Regions from separate parts of the Bradyrhizobium sp. CCGUVB23 genome, predicted to be linked through region 3. Evidence: predicted binding sites of a transcription regulator. Region 3 holds the regulator's gene; each other region holds the start of a gene.
What was found. Region 3 encodes PhoB, which activates phosphate uptake and scavenging genes when phosphate is short. Its sites were predicted from a motif close to TGTCATNNANCTGTCAT; they were not measured.
Positions count from the first base shown of each region.

Region 1: the regulator PhoB is predicted to act here: its motif matches at 2,316-2,332, upstream of NLN62_RS33150 (UDP-2,3-diacylglucosamine diphosphatase).
Region 2: the regulator PhoB is predicted to act here: its motif matches at 1,979-1,995, upstream of phnF (phosphonate metabolism transcriptional regulator PhnF).

Region 1 covers NZ_JANADQ010000001.1:7,164,951-7,169,869, reverse strand. Annotated here, with positions in the region: gene NLN62_RS33160 (threonine/serine dehydratase) at 1-381, opposite strand, end outside; gene NLN62_RS33155 (glycosyltransferase family 1 protein) at 437-1,480, opposite strand; gene NLN62_RS33150 (UDP-2,3-diacylglucosamine diphosphatase) at 1,480-2,292, opposite strand; gene thiD (bifunctional hydroxymethylpyrimidine kinase/phosphomethylpyrimidine kinase) at 2,520-3,320, opposite strand; gene NLN62_RS33140 (Lrp/AsnC ligand binding domain-containing protein) at 3,476-3,721, shown strand; gene NLN62_RS33135 (cytochrome c) at 3,718-4,644, opposite strand; gene NLN62_RS33130 (CHRD domain-containing protein) at 4,799-4,919, shown strand, end outside.
Region 2 covers NZ_JANADQ010000001.1:4,683,454-4,688,372, reverse strand. Annotated here, with positions in the region: gene NLN62_RS21515 (carbon-phosphorus lyase complex subunit PhnI) at 1-841, opposite strand, end outside; gene phnH (phosphonate C-P lyase system protein PhnH) at 845-1,453, opposite strand; gene phnG (phosphonate C-P lyase system protein PhnG) at 1,458-1,871, opposite strand; gene phnF (phosphonate metabolism transcriptional regulator PhnF) at 2,030-2,761, shown strand; gene phnE (phosphonate ABC transporter, permease protein PhnE) at 2,949-3,797, opposite strand; gene phnE (phosphonate ABC transporter, permease protein PhnE) at 3,794-4,678, opposite strand; gene phnD (phosphonate ABC transporter substrate-binding protein) at 4,755-4,919, opposite strand, start outside.
Region 3 covers NZ_JANADQ010000001.1:3,308,299-3,313,217, forward strand. Annotated here, with positions in the region: gene argF (ornithine carbamoyltransferase) at 1-496, opposite strand, end outside; gene NLN62_RS15120 (aspartate aminotransferase family protein) at 496-1,704, opposite strand; gene NLN62_RS15125 (GcrA family cell cycle regulator) at 2,162-2,674, shown strand; gene phoB (phosphate regulon transcriptional regulator PhoB) at 2,757-3,464, opposite strand; gene phoU (phosphate signaling complex protein PhoU) at 3,479-4,195, opposite strand; gene pstB (phosphate ABC transporter ATP-binding protein PstB) at 4,207-4,919, opposite strand, start outside.

The DNA of each region.
Region 1 (4,919 bases), 3.9 Mb from region 3:
ATCGTACAGCACGACCTCGGCGCCGTAGGATTTGGTGCGCTCGCGCTTGGAGAGCGGCGCATCCGACGGCATCACGATGGTCGCCTGCATGTCGAGGATCTTTGCCGCGGCCGCCACACCCTGGGCGTGATTGCCTGACGAGAACGCGACCACGCCGCCGCTGCGCTTGTCCTGCGGGATCGAGGACACCTTGTTGAAGGCGCCACGGAACTTGAACGAGCCGGTCCGCTGCAACATCTCCGGCTTCAGGAACACCTTTGCACCGACGAGCTCGTTGAGCACAGGAAAGGACAAAAGCGGGGTGCGGATGGCGAAGGGCGCGATCACGCGCGCTGCGGCATCGATGTCGGCGGGTCCGACCGGGAGGGGCTGTTCCGTCATGGGTAATTTGTATCCCGGCCGCCCACGGCTGGGAAGACACCGCCGCGTGAGAGTATCAGGCGACGAAGCGCGGCTGTTCCCGTCCGCCTGCGTGCGGCAGCACGGCGCCGACGGCCCGGATGCTGTCGACGAAGGCGCGCGCCGAGGCCTCCCAGGTATGATTGGCGGCAAATTCGACGCAGGCCTGCCTGGAAATGTCGAGTGCGACGAGGCAGGCGCTGCGCAGATCCTCGTCCAGCACCCCGACCGGCGCATCGCCGATCACGTCCCGCGGCCCATTCACCGGGAAGGCCGCGACCGGCAGGCCGCTCGCCAGCGCTTCGAGGAGCACGAGGCCAAAGGTGTCGGTCCGGCTCGGAAACACGAACACGTCAGCCGCGGCATAGATTTCGGCCAGCGCCTCGCCGTGCTTTTCGCCTAAGAAGATCGCCTGGGGATAGGCCTGCTCCAGGCCAGCGCGCGCCGGGCCGTCGCCGACGATCACCTTGGTGCCGGGCAGATCGAGGTCGAGGAATGCTTCCAGATTCTTCTCCACCGCGACGCGGCCGACGCAGAGGAACACCGGCGCGGGAAAGCAGAGATCGATGGCGCGGGGATAGAACAGCTTGTTGTCGACGCCGCGCGGCCACAGCACGACATTGTCAAAGCCGCGCTCGCTGAGCTCACGCGCCAGTGCCGGGGTCGCCGCCATCACGGCGCGGCTGGGCGCGTGGAAGCGGCGCAGCGCCCGCCAGATCAGCGATCCCGGAACCGGCACCCTGGCCCGGACATATTCAGGAAAGCGGGTGTGGAAGCTCGTCGTGAACGGCAGCTTGCGCTGCCGGCAATAGCGGCGGACCATGAGGCCGATCGGCCCTTCGGTCGCGATATGGATACTGTCGGGACGCGCTTCCTCGATCAGCTTTGCGATCTTCGCTGGCCGCGGCATCGCGAGCCGCACGTCGCGATAGCTCGGCATCGCGAAGGTACGGAACGATTGCGGGGTGAGGGAGCTGAACTCGACGTCCAGCGCCTTCGCGGCGTCGGCGAGCTTGGTCAGCGTCCGAACCACACCGTTGACTTGCGGGTGCCAGGCGTCGGTCGCGACCAGGATGCGCATCACGCAGCTCTTGCGGCCACCGGCACGACCGGCGCGGCCTTTCGCAACTGGTCGGCCCAGGTGATGATCTCGAATTGACCGTCGTCATGCTCGGCCAAGGCGGTGCAGCTCTCCACCCAGTCGCCGCAATTCATGTAGCGGATGCCGTTCTCGTCACGGATCACGGCATAGTGGATGTGGCCACAGATCACGCCGTCGGCCTCGTGGCGCCGTGCTTCGGCGGCAAGCGCCTGCTCGAACGCGCCGATATAGTTGACGGCGTTCTTGACCTTCAGCTTCGCCCATTGCGACAGCGACCAATAGGGCACGCCGAAGGCGCGACGGAAGAAGTTGACGAGCCGGTTCACCTGGATCGCGAAATCGTAGGCCTTGTCGCCGAGATGGGCGAGCCAGCGCGCGTTCTGCACCACGAGGTCGAAGATGTCGCCGTGGATCACGAGGTAACGCTTGCCGTCCGCGCCGGTGTGGACGGTGTTTTCGACCACATCGATGCCGCCGAAATGCGTGCCGTAATAGTTCCGCAGAAACTCGTCGTGATTGCCGGGGATGTAGATGACCTTGGCGCCCTTGCGCGCCTTGCGCAGCAGTTTCTGGACGAGATCGTTATGCGATTGCGGCCAGTACCAGCCTGATTTCAGCGCCCAGCCATCGACGATGTCGCCGACGAGATAGATGGTGTCGGCATCGTGGTAGCGCAGGAAGTCGAGCAGAAGATCGGCTTGCGAACCGCGGGCCCCGAGATGAACGTCGGAGATGAACAAGGTCCGAAAGCGCCGTTCGGGACTCTCGTCACTCATATCGTAACTTCCCATGCATCAGCCTGTAACAATGTCCCGTGACAGGGGGATGACCGATTGAACCTGTGAGGCACCCTCAGATACGAATCAAACTTTGCCTCGCCCTCCCCGCGGATATCAGCCGCATGCGACAATCAGGCGACATGGCGTCGCAGACGCCTCCGCAAAACACCGGAAACCGATAGGTTTGTTGGTTAACGCCAGCGGGCCGCGCGCGGCCGCCGCCGCCATCGCGGCCGAGGTCAATAGAGCTTGTGGAAATGATGGATCGGTCCGTGGCCGTGACCGACGCTGAAGCGGTCGGCAGCCGCAATCGCCGCGCTGATCCAGGCCTTGGCATTGCGCACGGCGGTCGCGAGGTCTTCGCCCTTGGCGAGACCTGCTGCGACGGCAGACGACAGCGAGCAGCCAGTGCCATGGGTATTTTTGGTGGAGACCCGCGGCGCGGCGAGCGCTATCAAGCCATCCGCGCTGACGAGATAGTCGATGCTCTCGGCACCTGTCCCATGCCCGCCCTTGATCAGCACCGCACGAGCGCCAAGCGCGAGCAGGCGTCGCCCCTGGCTCTCGATCCCGGCCTCGCTCTCCGCCACCTTCTCGTCGAGCAGCGCGGCAGCCTCGGGCAGGTTCGGCGTGATCAGCGACGCGAGCGGAATGAGTCTCTTGCGCAGCGCTTCGACGGCTTCTGCCGCCAGCAGCCGGTCGCCGGAGGTCGCGACCATCACGGGATCGAGCACGACATGCCGCGGCGACCATCGCGTCAGGCTGGAGGCGATCGCATCGATGCTCACGGCCTGCGCCACCATGCCGATCTTGACCGCGCGGACATCGAGATCGGAGAACACCGCATCGATCTGCGCGGTCACGAACGCGACGGGCACCGCATGAATGCTGGTCACGCCTTTGGTATTTTGCGCGGTCAGCGCCGTGATCGCGGAGGCGCCATAGACGCCGAGCGCGGCGAAGGTCTTCAGGTCGGCCTGGATGCCGGCGCCGCCGCTCGAATCGGAGCCGGCGATGGTCAGCGCTGTGGGCGTCGTCATGGCGCGCCTTTTCGTTGGATCGGGGCCATGTTCTGTCCTAACCCGCAGATCCGGGGGCAGCAAGCTGGCTTGCGCCCGGGGGCAGCAAGTTCGCTTGCTAAAGTCGGCCGATTTTGGCCTATTAGCCGCCAAATCATGCCTTCGGAGTAGCCGCGATGGTTCCTTTCTTCGTCCAGATCAAATGCAAGCTCGGCCAGTCCTACACGGTCGCCAACGCGCTCGCCGAAGCCGAGATCGCCTCCGAGATCTATTCCACGGCGGGTCACTACGACCTCTTGGTGAAGTTCTATGTCGACAAGGACACCGACATAGGCCACTTCATCAATGAGAAGGTGCAGATCCTGCCGGGCATCCAGGACACCCTCACCATCATCACCTTCAAGGCATTTGGCGGCCGCTAGCCGCCCTCCTTCCGCTTCGGCGGCGGCTTGGGTCCCTCGACCGGCGGCAGCGATTTCAGATATTCGGCCATCGCGGCGCGGTCCTCGGCCGTGAGCTGCGCGAGATTCTTGATCACGGGCCGCATCGCGCCGGAGGCGCTGTCGCCCTCTGGCATGTCGCCGGTCTCGAGGAAATCGGCGATGTCCTTCTCGCTCCAGTCGCCGATTCCCTTTTGCGTGATGTTCGGCACCCATCCCTCGCCTTCCGGACTGGGGCCGCCGGCAAAGCGCTGCGACGTGATGAGGCCGCCGAGCAGATTGCGCGGGCTGTGGCACTCGGCGCAGTGGCCAAAACTGTTCACGAGATAGGCGCCGCGATTCCATTGCGGCGAGCGCGCAGCATCCGCCACGAACGGCGCGCCGTCCATGAACAGCCATTTCCAGACCCCGACATTGCGGCGGATGTTGAACGGAAACGGCAGGTCGTGATCGCGCACCCTGCCCGACACGGCGGGCAGCGTCTTCAGATAGGCAAAGAGATCGCGGACATCGTCCACCTTCGCATGCGCGTAGGACGTATAGGGAAACGCCGGAAAGTAGTGCGAGCCATCAGGCGAAACACCCTTCATCACCGCATTGACGAAATCGACCTCGCTCCAGCGTCCGATGCCGTCGCTTGGGTCCTGCGAGATGTTCGGTGCGTAGAAGGTGCCGAACGGTGAGCCGATGGCAAGGCCTCCGCCGAGCCGCAGGCGGTCGGGCTGGTTCGGCACAGCGTGGCAGGCCGCGCAGCCGCCGGCGTTGAAGAGCTCCTGGCCGTTGACAAGATCGGGCGCGCGCGAGGTCGCCGGCAGCGCCAGTGCGACCGGCGCCGTGAGCCACCAATAGAGCGCGAGGCCGAGACCGGCGGCAAGCAGCGCAGCAATGATTGTTCGTCGCAACATTCGTGAGATCCATCGATGTCCGGCGAACTTAAAGGCGTGGCCGCGGCCGCTCCAGCCACGAATAATTTAGATGGTTTGAACGCCCGACGGGAATAAATTCCAAATCGCACTGTTTGGAGGTTTGCCACCTTTCGAGGTCAACAGGGAGAGAACCATGAACAAGCCCCTTTTTGCCACGCTCGCGCTGACGGCTGCATTTGCGTTTGCCGGACCCGCCTGCGCGGAGAAACTGAAGGCGACACTGGACGGCAAGGCCGAGGTGCCTGCGACGACCA
Region 2 (4,919 bases), 1.4 Mb from region 3:
GGCCGAAGACGAGGCCATAGCCTCGCGTGAAGCAGGGCGCTTCCGTCGCCGAGCCCTTGAACTGGTTGACCATCTGGCATTCGGTGAGCTCGATCGCGCCAAGCGGCACGGCGAAGCCGACGTCCTCGGCGAAGAACTCGACCTCGACCTCGCCGAAGCGGATCTCGCCGGCGAACGGATGGTTGCGGCCATAGCCGCGCTGGGTCGAATAACCCATCGCCAGCAGAAAACCTTCGTCGCCGCGTGCGAGATTCTGCAGCCGCAGGTCGCGATCGGCTGGAAAATTCAGCGGCTCGCGCGTGAGATCGCCGATGGGCACGCCGTCTTCTACTTGCGGCGACGGCTCGATCAAGCCATCGCGACCGAGAATGTCGGTCACGCGCGGCGTGGCCGCAGGCGAGGCTTCGGCCGTCGCCGGCTCATCCGGCACGAAACCTTCGGCAAGACCCGGATCGAGCAGGCGATGCGTGTAGTCGAAGGTCGGCCCGAGGATCTGCCCGCCCGGAATGTCCTTGAAGGTCGATGACACCCGCCGCTGCACCCGCATGGCGCCGGTGTCGACCGGCTCGCTCGCGCCGAAGCGCGGCAAGGTGGCGCGGAAGGCGCGGACCAGGAAGATCGCCTCGATCAGGTCGCCGCGCGCCTGCTTGATCGCAAGCGCAGCAAGCTCGCGATCATAGAGCGAGCCTTCGCTCATGACGCGATCGACGGCAAGGCCGAGCTGCTCGGAAATCTGATCGAGCGAAATTTCGGGAACGCCCTGATCGCCGCGCCGCGCGTGCGCCAGCAGGCGATGGGCGTTCTCGATGGCGCGTTCGCCGCCTTTGACTGCGACATACATACGTTAACTTCCCTTGTTCACGACCCGCGTGGTGCGCGGGATCGCAACCACGGCGTCATCAGCGACAAGCACAACGTCGATGCCGCGCGGAAACAGCGCGTCGTTGATGCGCAGGCGCTCGAACAGGTCGGCGGGCCGGATCGCCACCTGAAGCCTCGTCATGCCATCAATGCCCGGGCCGCGCAGCTCAAAGGCGGCGCCTGCGTCGAGGCTCTCCACTTGCAGGATCAAGGTCGTCGAGCGGTCCGGATACTCGTTGCTGCCGAGCGCAAAGCGATCGAGCGACGGAAGCGCGGCACCATCCGCGATGAGCGCAAAGCTCGCGATCGAGGAATCCTGGACTATTGGCGCACCGGTGTGGAACTTCAGCCATTTCAGCACGTCGGAGCTTTCAGACATCCGCGCATCGAGCCAGAGCGGCGTGTCGTGATCGAACAGCGTGAGCGCGATCGCCGCCGTGCCGCGCATCATCGGTCCGGGCGCCCCCGCGATCGGCACGATGCTCTGCACCGAGCCCGGCCGCGCCATCGCGTCCATCACCGAGCGAAAGGTCGATTGCGCCGACAACACCTTGTCGGCGAAGCCCGGCGGCAGTTCCGCAATCGTGGTCATGGCCTCACCCCTCACCGCGCACCATGGTGTAGAAATCAACCTTCGTTGCGGCCGTCTGCGCGGCGCGCTGCGCCTGCCGCGCAAGCAGCTCCGCGCGCAGCGGCGCGACGACCTCCCGCTCGACCCCGCCCGCAAACTCTTCCGACTGCACCAGCGCGTCACAGAGCGCGATCAGCCTGGCCTTCTCACCGTCGCGGCCGAGCGTATAGCCGAAACCGACCTCGCCGGTCGCAAGCCGCACCGCGGCGCGCGACACGGTAGCCTCGCCCAGATTGAACGGTGCGCCATCGCCGCCGACGCGGCCGCGCAGCATCACGAGGCCGTTCTCGGGCTCGCGCAGGTCATCATGTCGCGGCAGCGAGAGGCCGCGGAGGCGGCCTGCGATGTCGCTCGCTTCCGCATGCACCAGCACGGCCATCGCCGCCTTGCGCCGGGTCTTGAGGCTGTCTTGCGGGGTCACGTCGGTCACCAGGCTTGCCGAATCCAAGTTGTCTATGATAATAGACAACTTGATAATGAAGCGCCATGACTGTTTCATGACGATCCTGTGATTTTGGAGATGGGCTTCCGGTCGACATGAACCTTCAGGACACCGCCTCTTCCGGCGTCGCGCTGTGGCGCCTGGTCGCCGACGGCATCGAGCGCGGCATCGCCGACGGCCGCTTTGGCGCCGGCGAGAAGCTGCCGGGCGAGATGGAGATCGCCGAGACCTATCGTGTGAACCGTCATACGGTTCGGCGCGCGCTGGCGGCGCTCGCCGAGCGCGGCCTGGTGCGCGCCGAGCGCGGCAGCGGCACCTATGTCGAGGCGCAGAAGCTCGCCTATCCCCTGCGCTCGCGCACGCGCTTCTCGGAGATCGTCGGCGCCGGCGGCCGCGAGCCGCGCGGGCAGCTGATCGAGGCGTCGGAGGATGTTGCGAGCCGGGAGCTCGCACGGGAACTCGGCGTGAAGACCGGCGCGCCGCTGGTCCGGATCGAATCCGTGCGCTTTGCCGACCGGACGCCGATCTGCGTCTCGACGTCCTGGCTATCAGCCGAACTCTTTCCTGACGCGGGCGCGGTGTTTGCCGCCACGCGCTCGATGACAAAGCTGCTCGCGCATTACGGCGTCCGCGACTATCGCCGGGGCTCGACGCGGATCACCGCCGGTATTGTCGATGCAACCGACGCCGCGCGGCTCGATCTCGCGCTGGGGCGTCCGATCCTGGTGGTCGATTCGACCGACGTCGACCCCGACGGCAAGCCGCTAGTGACCAAGCGCTCGCGATTTGCGGCAGAGCGGGTAGAGTTTTTGGTGGAGAATGGGTGAACGCGTTGCCCCGCAGTAGGTGCACCTCTCCCCTTGTGGGAGAGGTCGGATCGCATCGGCAGATGCGGTCCGGGTGAGGGGTCTCTCTCCGCGAGTGCCGCTGGCTATCGAGTTTGCGGAAAGAGACCCCTCATCCGGCGCTTCGCGCCACCTTCTCCCACAAGGGGAGAAGGGAAGAGTTCGCGCTCTACGCCACAGCCCGCCTGCCGATAATGGCGAAGCGCAGCTTTCCGGAGATGAAGTCGATCGCGGCGACCGCGACCAGGATCATCAGAACGAGGAACGACACCTTCTGCCATTCCAGCACGCGGATCTGCTCGGCGAGCTGAAGGCCGATGCCGCCGGCGCCGACGATGCCGATGATGCTGGCCGAACGCGTGTTCGATTCGATGAAGTACAGCACCTGGCCGGCGATGACCGGCAGCACCTGCGGCATCAGGCCGAAGCGGATCTCATGAAAGGCATTGCCGCCCGACGCCCTGATGCCCTCGACCTGCTTCTTGTCGGCCGCCTCGATCGCCTCCGAAAACAGTTTTCCCAGCGCGCCGAAGTCCGAGACCATGATCGCGAGCACGCCGGCGAACGGGCCAAGCCCGACGACATTGATCCAGACCAGCGCCCAGATCAGCGTATCGACGCCGCGGATCGAATCGAGGAAGCGACGCACCGGAAAGCGAATGATGTTCGGCGGCACGATGTTGCGCGCCGCGAGCAGCGAGACAGGCAGCGCCAGCGTCGCCGCGAGCGTGGTGCCGAGCAGCGCGATCGACAGCGTCTCGCCGAGCGCCTTCAGATACAGCGGCAGGGACGTTCCGGGATCGGGCGGGATCATCATCATGGTGATCCAGCCGAGCTGCTTGAGGCCCGCGATGAACTTTGCCGGCTCGAAGCCGAGATCGTGCAGGCCGAAAATGAAGACGGCGAGCGCGGCTGCGATCATGGCCGGTGTCGCAAGGCGCGCCGCAGCCGGCCGTTCAAAGGCATCGGGATATTTCGCCCGCAGCGCCGCCGTGTCCGGTTTCTCAAGCTCCTTCATGACCGCGCATCCTTGCCGAACAGCCGCGCGCGCAGCCAACCGGTGGTGATATCGATGACGAAGATCGTGAGCACGATCATCAGCAGGATCGCGCTGACGTCGGAGTAATAGAACTTGCGGATCGCGACCACGAGCTCCTGGCCGATGCCACCGGCGCCGACGAAACCCATTACCGAGGATTCGCGAACATTGATCTCGAAGCGCAGCAGCGCGTAGCTGACATAGCCGGCCGAGACCTGCGGCAGCACGGCAAAGCGCATGCAGGACAGCCAGCTCGCGCCGGTCGAGCGCACGCCTTCGACCGGCTTCATGTCGGCATTCTCCACGATCTCGGCGAACAGCTTGCCGAGCGCGCCGGTCGAGTGAATGGCGATCGCCAGCACGCCGGCCATCGGTCCGAGCCCGAAGGCCATGACGAAGATCAGGGCGAACACGATGCCCGGCACGGTGCGGGCGAATTCGAGCAGCCGGCGCACGGTGAAGCGCAACCAGGGCGCCGGCGAAGTGTTTTCAGCGGCGAAAAAATTCAGGCAGAAGGCGCAGACCGCGCCGATCAGCGTGCCGACATAGCTGATCAGCAGCGTCTCACCGAGCAGCTTGCCCCATTTGCACCAGCCCCACAGCCACTCGCCGGGATCGGTCCAGACGCGCTGGCCGCTGTCGAGGGTGAGGATGCGATCGAAATAGCTGACGAAGTTGCCGAAATAAGTGAACAGCGTCCGCAAGTTCACCTCAGCCCCGATCGCGGCTAGGATCAACGCGGCGATGAACACCACGGCGCCGGCGAACAGCCGCAGGCGCTTGCGCGCCACGGCCTGGCGGTAGGCCGCGTTCAGCGCCGTCAGTTGCTGCTCGGGAAGGATCGAAACCGCGATGGTCATGGGGTCAGCGGACAATGCTCGATATAGAAAAGAGCCGGGTCGATTGACCCGGCTCCAGGTGCGTCGTCCCGTTTGATCAGGACGCCTTCTTACGCAGGTTGTCGACGAATTTGATCAGCTCGATCGTCTTGTTGTAGTCGTCGGTGGCGATCGGCTCCCAGGGCTTGTTCTTGCCGTCGGAGAGCTTCTTGAACGCCTCGGGATCCTTCTGCGCCGCCTCCAGGAAGGCCTTCTTGATCGC
Region 3 (4,919 bases):
GAACGTTGTTGTCGTCGCCGGTCCAGGCCACCGTCTTTCCTTCGATCGGCCCCCGATGCTCCTCATAGGTCATGAGGTCGGCCATCACCTGGCAGGGATGCGAACGCCGCGTCAGCCCGTTGATGACGGGCACGGTCGCATTCGCCGCGAGCTCGAGCAGCGCATCGTGATTGAGGATGCGGATCATGATGGCATCGACATAGCGCGACAGCACGCGCGCGGTGTCGGCGATGGTCTCGCCGCGGCCGAGCTGCATCTCGGCGCCGGTGAGCATGATGGGCTCGCCGCCGAGCTGGCGCATGGCGACATCGAACGACACCCGCGTCCGCGTCGACGGACGCTCGAAGATCATCGCCAGCGTCTTGCCTTCGAGCGGCTTGACCGGCTGATGCGCCTTCTGCTTCGCCTTCATGGCGGAGGAAGCGGCGAGCATGCTCTTGAGCTCCGCCAGCGGCAGCTCGTTGATGTCCAGGAAGTGCTTGGGCGTCTTGCTCATCAGCCTGCCGCCCGTGCCTTGAGATTCGATTCAATCGCCGTGCAGGCGCGCTCGAGCCGCGCGACCCCCTCCTCGATCTCCACCTCGGTGACGATCAAAGGCGGCAGGAAGCGCACCACATTGTCGCCGGCGCCGACGGTGAGCAGCTTTTCGTTGCGCAGCGCCGTGGCGAGATCGCCGGAGGGCACGACGGCCTTGAGGCCGATCAAAAGCCCCTCGCCGCGCACCTCGCTGACGACATCGGGATGGCGGTCGATCACGGAGGCCAGCTTCTGCTTGAGCAGCAGCGACATCTTCTGCACGTGATCGAAGAAACCGGGCTTGAGCATGACGTCGAGCACGGCGTTCGCCGCGGACACGGCGAGCGGATTGCCGCCGAAGGTCGAGCCGTGCGAGCCGGGCGTCATGCCTGAGGCGGCTTCGGCGGTCGCAAGGCACGCGCCGATCGGAAAGCCGCCGCCGAGTGCCTTCGCAAGCGACATCACGTCGGGAGTCACGCCGAGACGGCGATGGGCAAAGAGATCGCCGGTGCGGCCCATGCCGGTCTGCACCTCGTCGAAGGCAAGCAGAAGACCATGCTCGTCGCAGAGCTGGCGCAGCGCGCGATAGAAGGCGGGAGGAGCCGAGCGTACGCCGCCCTCGCCCTGGATCGGCTCGATCAGGATGCCTGCAGTCTGTGGGCCGATCGCCTTCTTGACGGCTTCGAGGTCGCCATGCGGCACCTGGTCAAAGCCGTCGAGCTGCGGGCCGAAACCTTCGAGATATTTTGCCGAGCCGGTCGCCGCGAGCGTTGCCAGCGTGCGGCCATGGAAGGCGCCCTCGAAAGTGATCATGCGGTAGCGCTCGGGATGGCCCTTGGAGGCGTGATAGCGGCGCACCACTTTGATTACGCATTCCATCGCCTCGGCGCCGGAATTGCAGAAGAACACGAAGTCCGCAAAGCTCTCGTTGCAGAGCCTGACTGCCAGCTTCTCGCCGTCCGGGCTCTGGAACAGGTTCGACATGTGCCAGAGCTTCGTGGCCTGCTCCTGCAAGGCCTTGACCAAAGCGGGATGTGCATGGCCCAGCGCATTCACGGCGACACCCGAGGTGAAATCGAGATAGCGCTCGCCATTGGTCGCGACCAGCCAGCAGCCTTCGCCGCGCTCGAAGCCGAGCTCGGCCCTGGCGAAAACGGGAAGCAAATGCGTCGCGGCGCTTTTGGTCATGACGGTCACTTGAATGTTGAGGCTGGCTCACGAGACTGCCTTGCGCAGCGCATCGTTGACCTGCCCGGAAAACGAAACGTGCCGCCTTTTAAGGGCGGCACGTGTCACCATTTTATGCTTGGAAAAACCGCTGTCAATGCCGCCAGAAGGCCCTGCAAGGCGTGCGGCCGTAGTCTTGCGGTGGCATTTTTGAGTTCTTTTAGCGACGGAACATGTGGACGCGGAGCCGCAGACTCTTGCGCGGGAGTCACGCCATATTGTAGCGTTTCCCCTGTCAGATACGACATCTCGTGCAGCAGTTCTGATCCTCTTAGTCCTCATGTACCGGCGTAGCGTTCAGGTGCGTTTTCGCGCCCGGCGAGCCTTAAGGGATTCTGGCGGCACGGGTTTTTCGAGGCTTAGACATCGCCACGCGGCCCCAAGGGATTGGCAGGCGCGCGGCGAGGGGAAGGGTGCAATGACGGTTTTGACCTGGTCCGACGATCGCGTCGAGCAATTGAAAAAGCTCTGGGAAGCCGGGCTTTCGGCCAGCCAGATCGCTGCCGAACTCGGGAATGTGACCCGCAACGCCGTAATCGGCAAGGTGCACCGGCTGGGCCTGTCCGGCCGCGCCAAGAGCCCGTCCTCGGCGGCTCCCCGGCCGCGCAAGGCGCGCCCGGCGCAGCACATGATGCGGGTGAGCCGCCCGATCTCGCGCGGCAACACCGCCCTCGCCCAGGCCTTCGAGGTCGAGGTCGAGCCCGATCCGATCACCTATGACAATGTCGTTCCGATGAGCCAGCGCCTGTCGCTGCTCGAGCTCAACGAGGCGACCTGCCACTGGCCGGTCGGCGATCCCTCGAGCCCGGATTTCTTCTTCTGCGGCGGCAAGTCGCTCTCGGGCCTGCCCTATTGCGCACAGCACTCGCGCGTCGCCTACCAGCCGGCCGCCGACCGCCGCCGCGCACCGGCCAAGCCCGGCACGCGCTGAGTTCAGCCACAAACGACAACGTCCCGGTGCAAGGCCGGGACGCTTGATCGAGAAACGTCAGCGCGCCATCCGGCGCGCTTTTTTACGTCTGCTCCGCCTTCGCGAAACGATCATCCAGCGCGTAGCCGGCGCCACGGACGGTGCGGATCGGGTCCTGCTCGCGACCGAGATTGAGCAGCTTGCGCAGGCGGCCGATGTGGACGTCGACGGTGCGCTCGTCGATATAGATGTCGCGGCCCCAGACGCTGTCGAGCAGCTGCTCGCGCGAGAACACCCGGCCGGGATGCTCCAGGAAGAACTCCAGGAGGCGATATTCGGTCGGGCCGAGGTCGATCGGCCGACCGGAGCGCGCCACGCGGCGCTTCTCGCGGTCGAGCTCGATGTCGCCAAAGGCGAGTATGGTCGCGAGCCGCTCGGGGCTTGCACGCCGGAGCAGGCCTTTCACGCGCGCGAGCAATTCGGGCACCGAGAACGGCTTGACGATGTAGTCGTCGGCGCCGGTCGCAAGCCCGCGCACCCGCTCGCTCTCCTCACCGCGCGCGGTGAGCATGATGATCGGCAGCTGCTTGGTCTCGGGCCTGGCGCGAAGCCTGCGGCACAGCTCGATGCCGGACAGTCCCGGCAGCATCCAGTCGAGCACGATCAGGTCGGGAATGTGCTCCTTGAGGCGGGTGTCGGCGTCGTCGCCGCGCATCACCGTCTCGACATCGTAGCCGTCGCCTTCGAGGTTGTAGCGCAACAGCTCGGTCAGCGCTTCCTCGTCCTCAACAACCAGAATGCGTGCGCCCATGGCGTCGTCGCTCCTTAAGTGTTCGGCACGGTCGTGGCGAAGGTCGTCATATCGCCCTTCGGCCGCTTGTCCGCGATGGCCTGACCTTCGATCATGTAGAAGACGGTCTCGGCGATGTTGGTCGCATGGTCGCCAATCCGCTCGATGTTCTTGGCGCAGAACATCAAATGGATGCAGAACGAGATGTTGCGCGGATCCTCCATCATGTAGGTGAGGAGCTCGCGGAACAGCGAGGTGCAGATCGCGTCGACCTCCTCGTCGCCCTTCCACACCATCATCGCCGCCGGCAGGTCATGCGCGGCATAGGCGTCCAGCACCGACTTGACCTGCTGCTGCACGAGGTCGGTCATGTGTTCCAGGCCGCGGAACAGCTTCAGCGGATGGAAATCGGTTTCCAGCGCGGCGACGCGCTTGCCCATGTTCTTGGCGAGGTCGCCGATCCGCTCCAGATCGGTCGCAACGCGCATGGCGCCGACGATCTCGCGCAGGTCGACCGCCATCGGCTGCCGGCGCGCGATCGTGAGCACGGCGCGCTCCTCGATCTTCTTCTGGAGCGCGTCGATCTCGGCGTCGGTCGCCACCACGCGCTGGCCGAGAGCGACGTCACGGCGGATCAGCGCATCGACGGAATCGACGATCATGCGCTCGGCAAGGCCGCCCATCTCCGCAACGAGCCGCGTGAGCTCCTGGAGGTCGGTGTCGAAGGCCTTTGCGGTATGTTCAGAAGCCATTTCCTGTCTCCTCAGCCGAAGCGGCCGGTGATGTAGTCCTGGGTGCGCCGGTCGCTGGGCGACGTGAAGATCTTGCTGGTCTCGTCGAACTCGATCAACTCGCCAAGATACATGAAGGCGGTCTTGTCGGAGACGCGCGCCGCCTGCTGCATGTTGTGGGTGACGATCGCGATCGTGTAGTTCTCTGCGAGCTCCTGGATAAGCTCCTCGACCTTGGCGGTCGAGATCGGATCGAGCGCCGAGCAGGGCTCGTCGAACAGGATCACCTCAGGACGCACCGCAACGGTGCGGGCGATACAGAGACGCTGCTGCTGGCCGCCGGAGAGCGACAGGCCGGAGGCGTTGAGCTTGTCCTTGACCTCGTTCCACAGCGCGCCGCCGCGCAGCGCCTTCTCGACCCGGTCGTCCATCTCGGACTTGGAGATCTTCTCATAGAGGCGGATGCCGAAGGCGATGTTCTCGTAGATCGTCATCGGGAACGGCGTCGGCTTCTGGAACACCATGCCGACGCGAGCGCGCAGCAGATTGAGGTCGAGCTTGGTGTCGAGGATGTTGGTCTGGTCGAGCATGAGCTGACCGGTGGCGCGCTGGCCCGGATAGAGATCGTACATCCGGTTGAAGATGCGCAGCAGGGTCGACTTGCCGCAGCCCGACGGACCGATGAACGCCGTAACGCGGTTGGTGCCGAGCGTCAGGTTGATGTTCTTCAGCGCGTGGTGCTCGC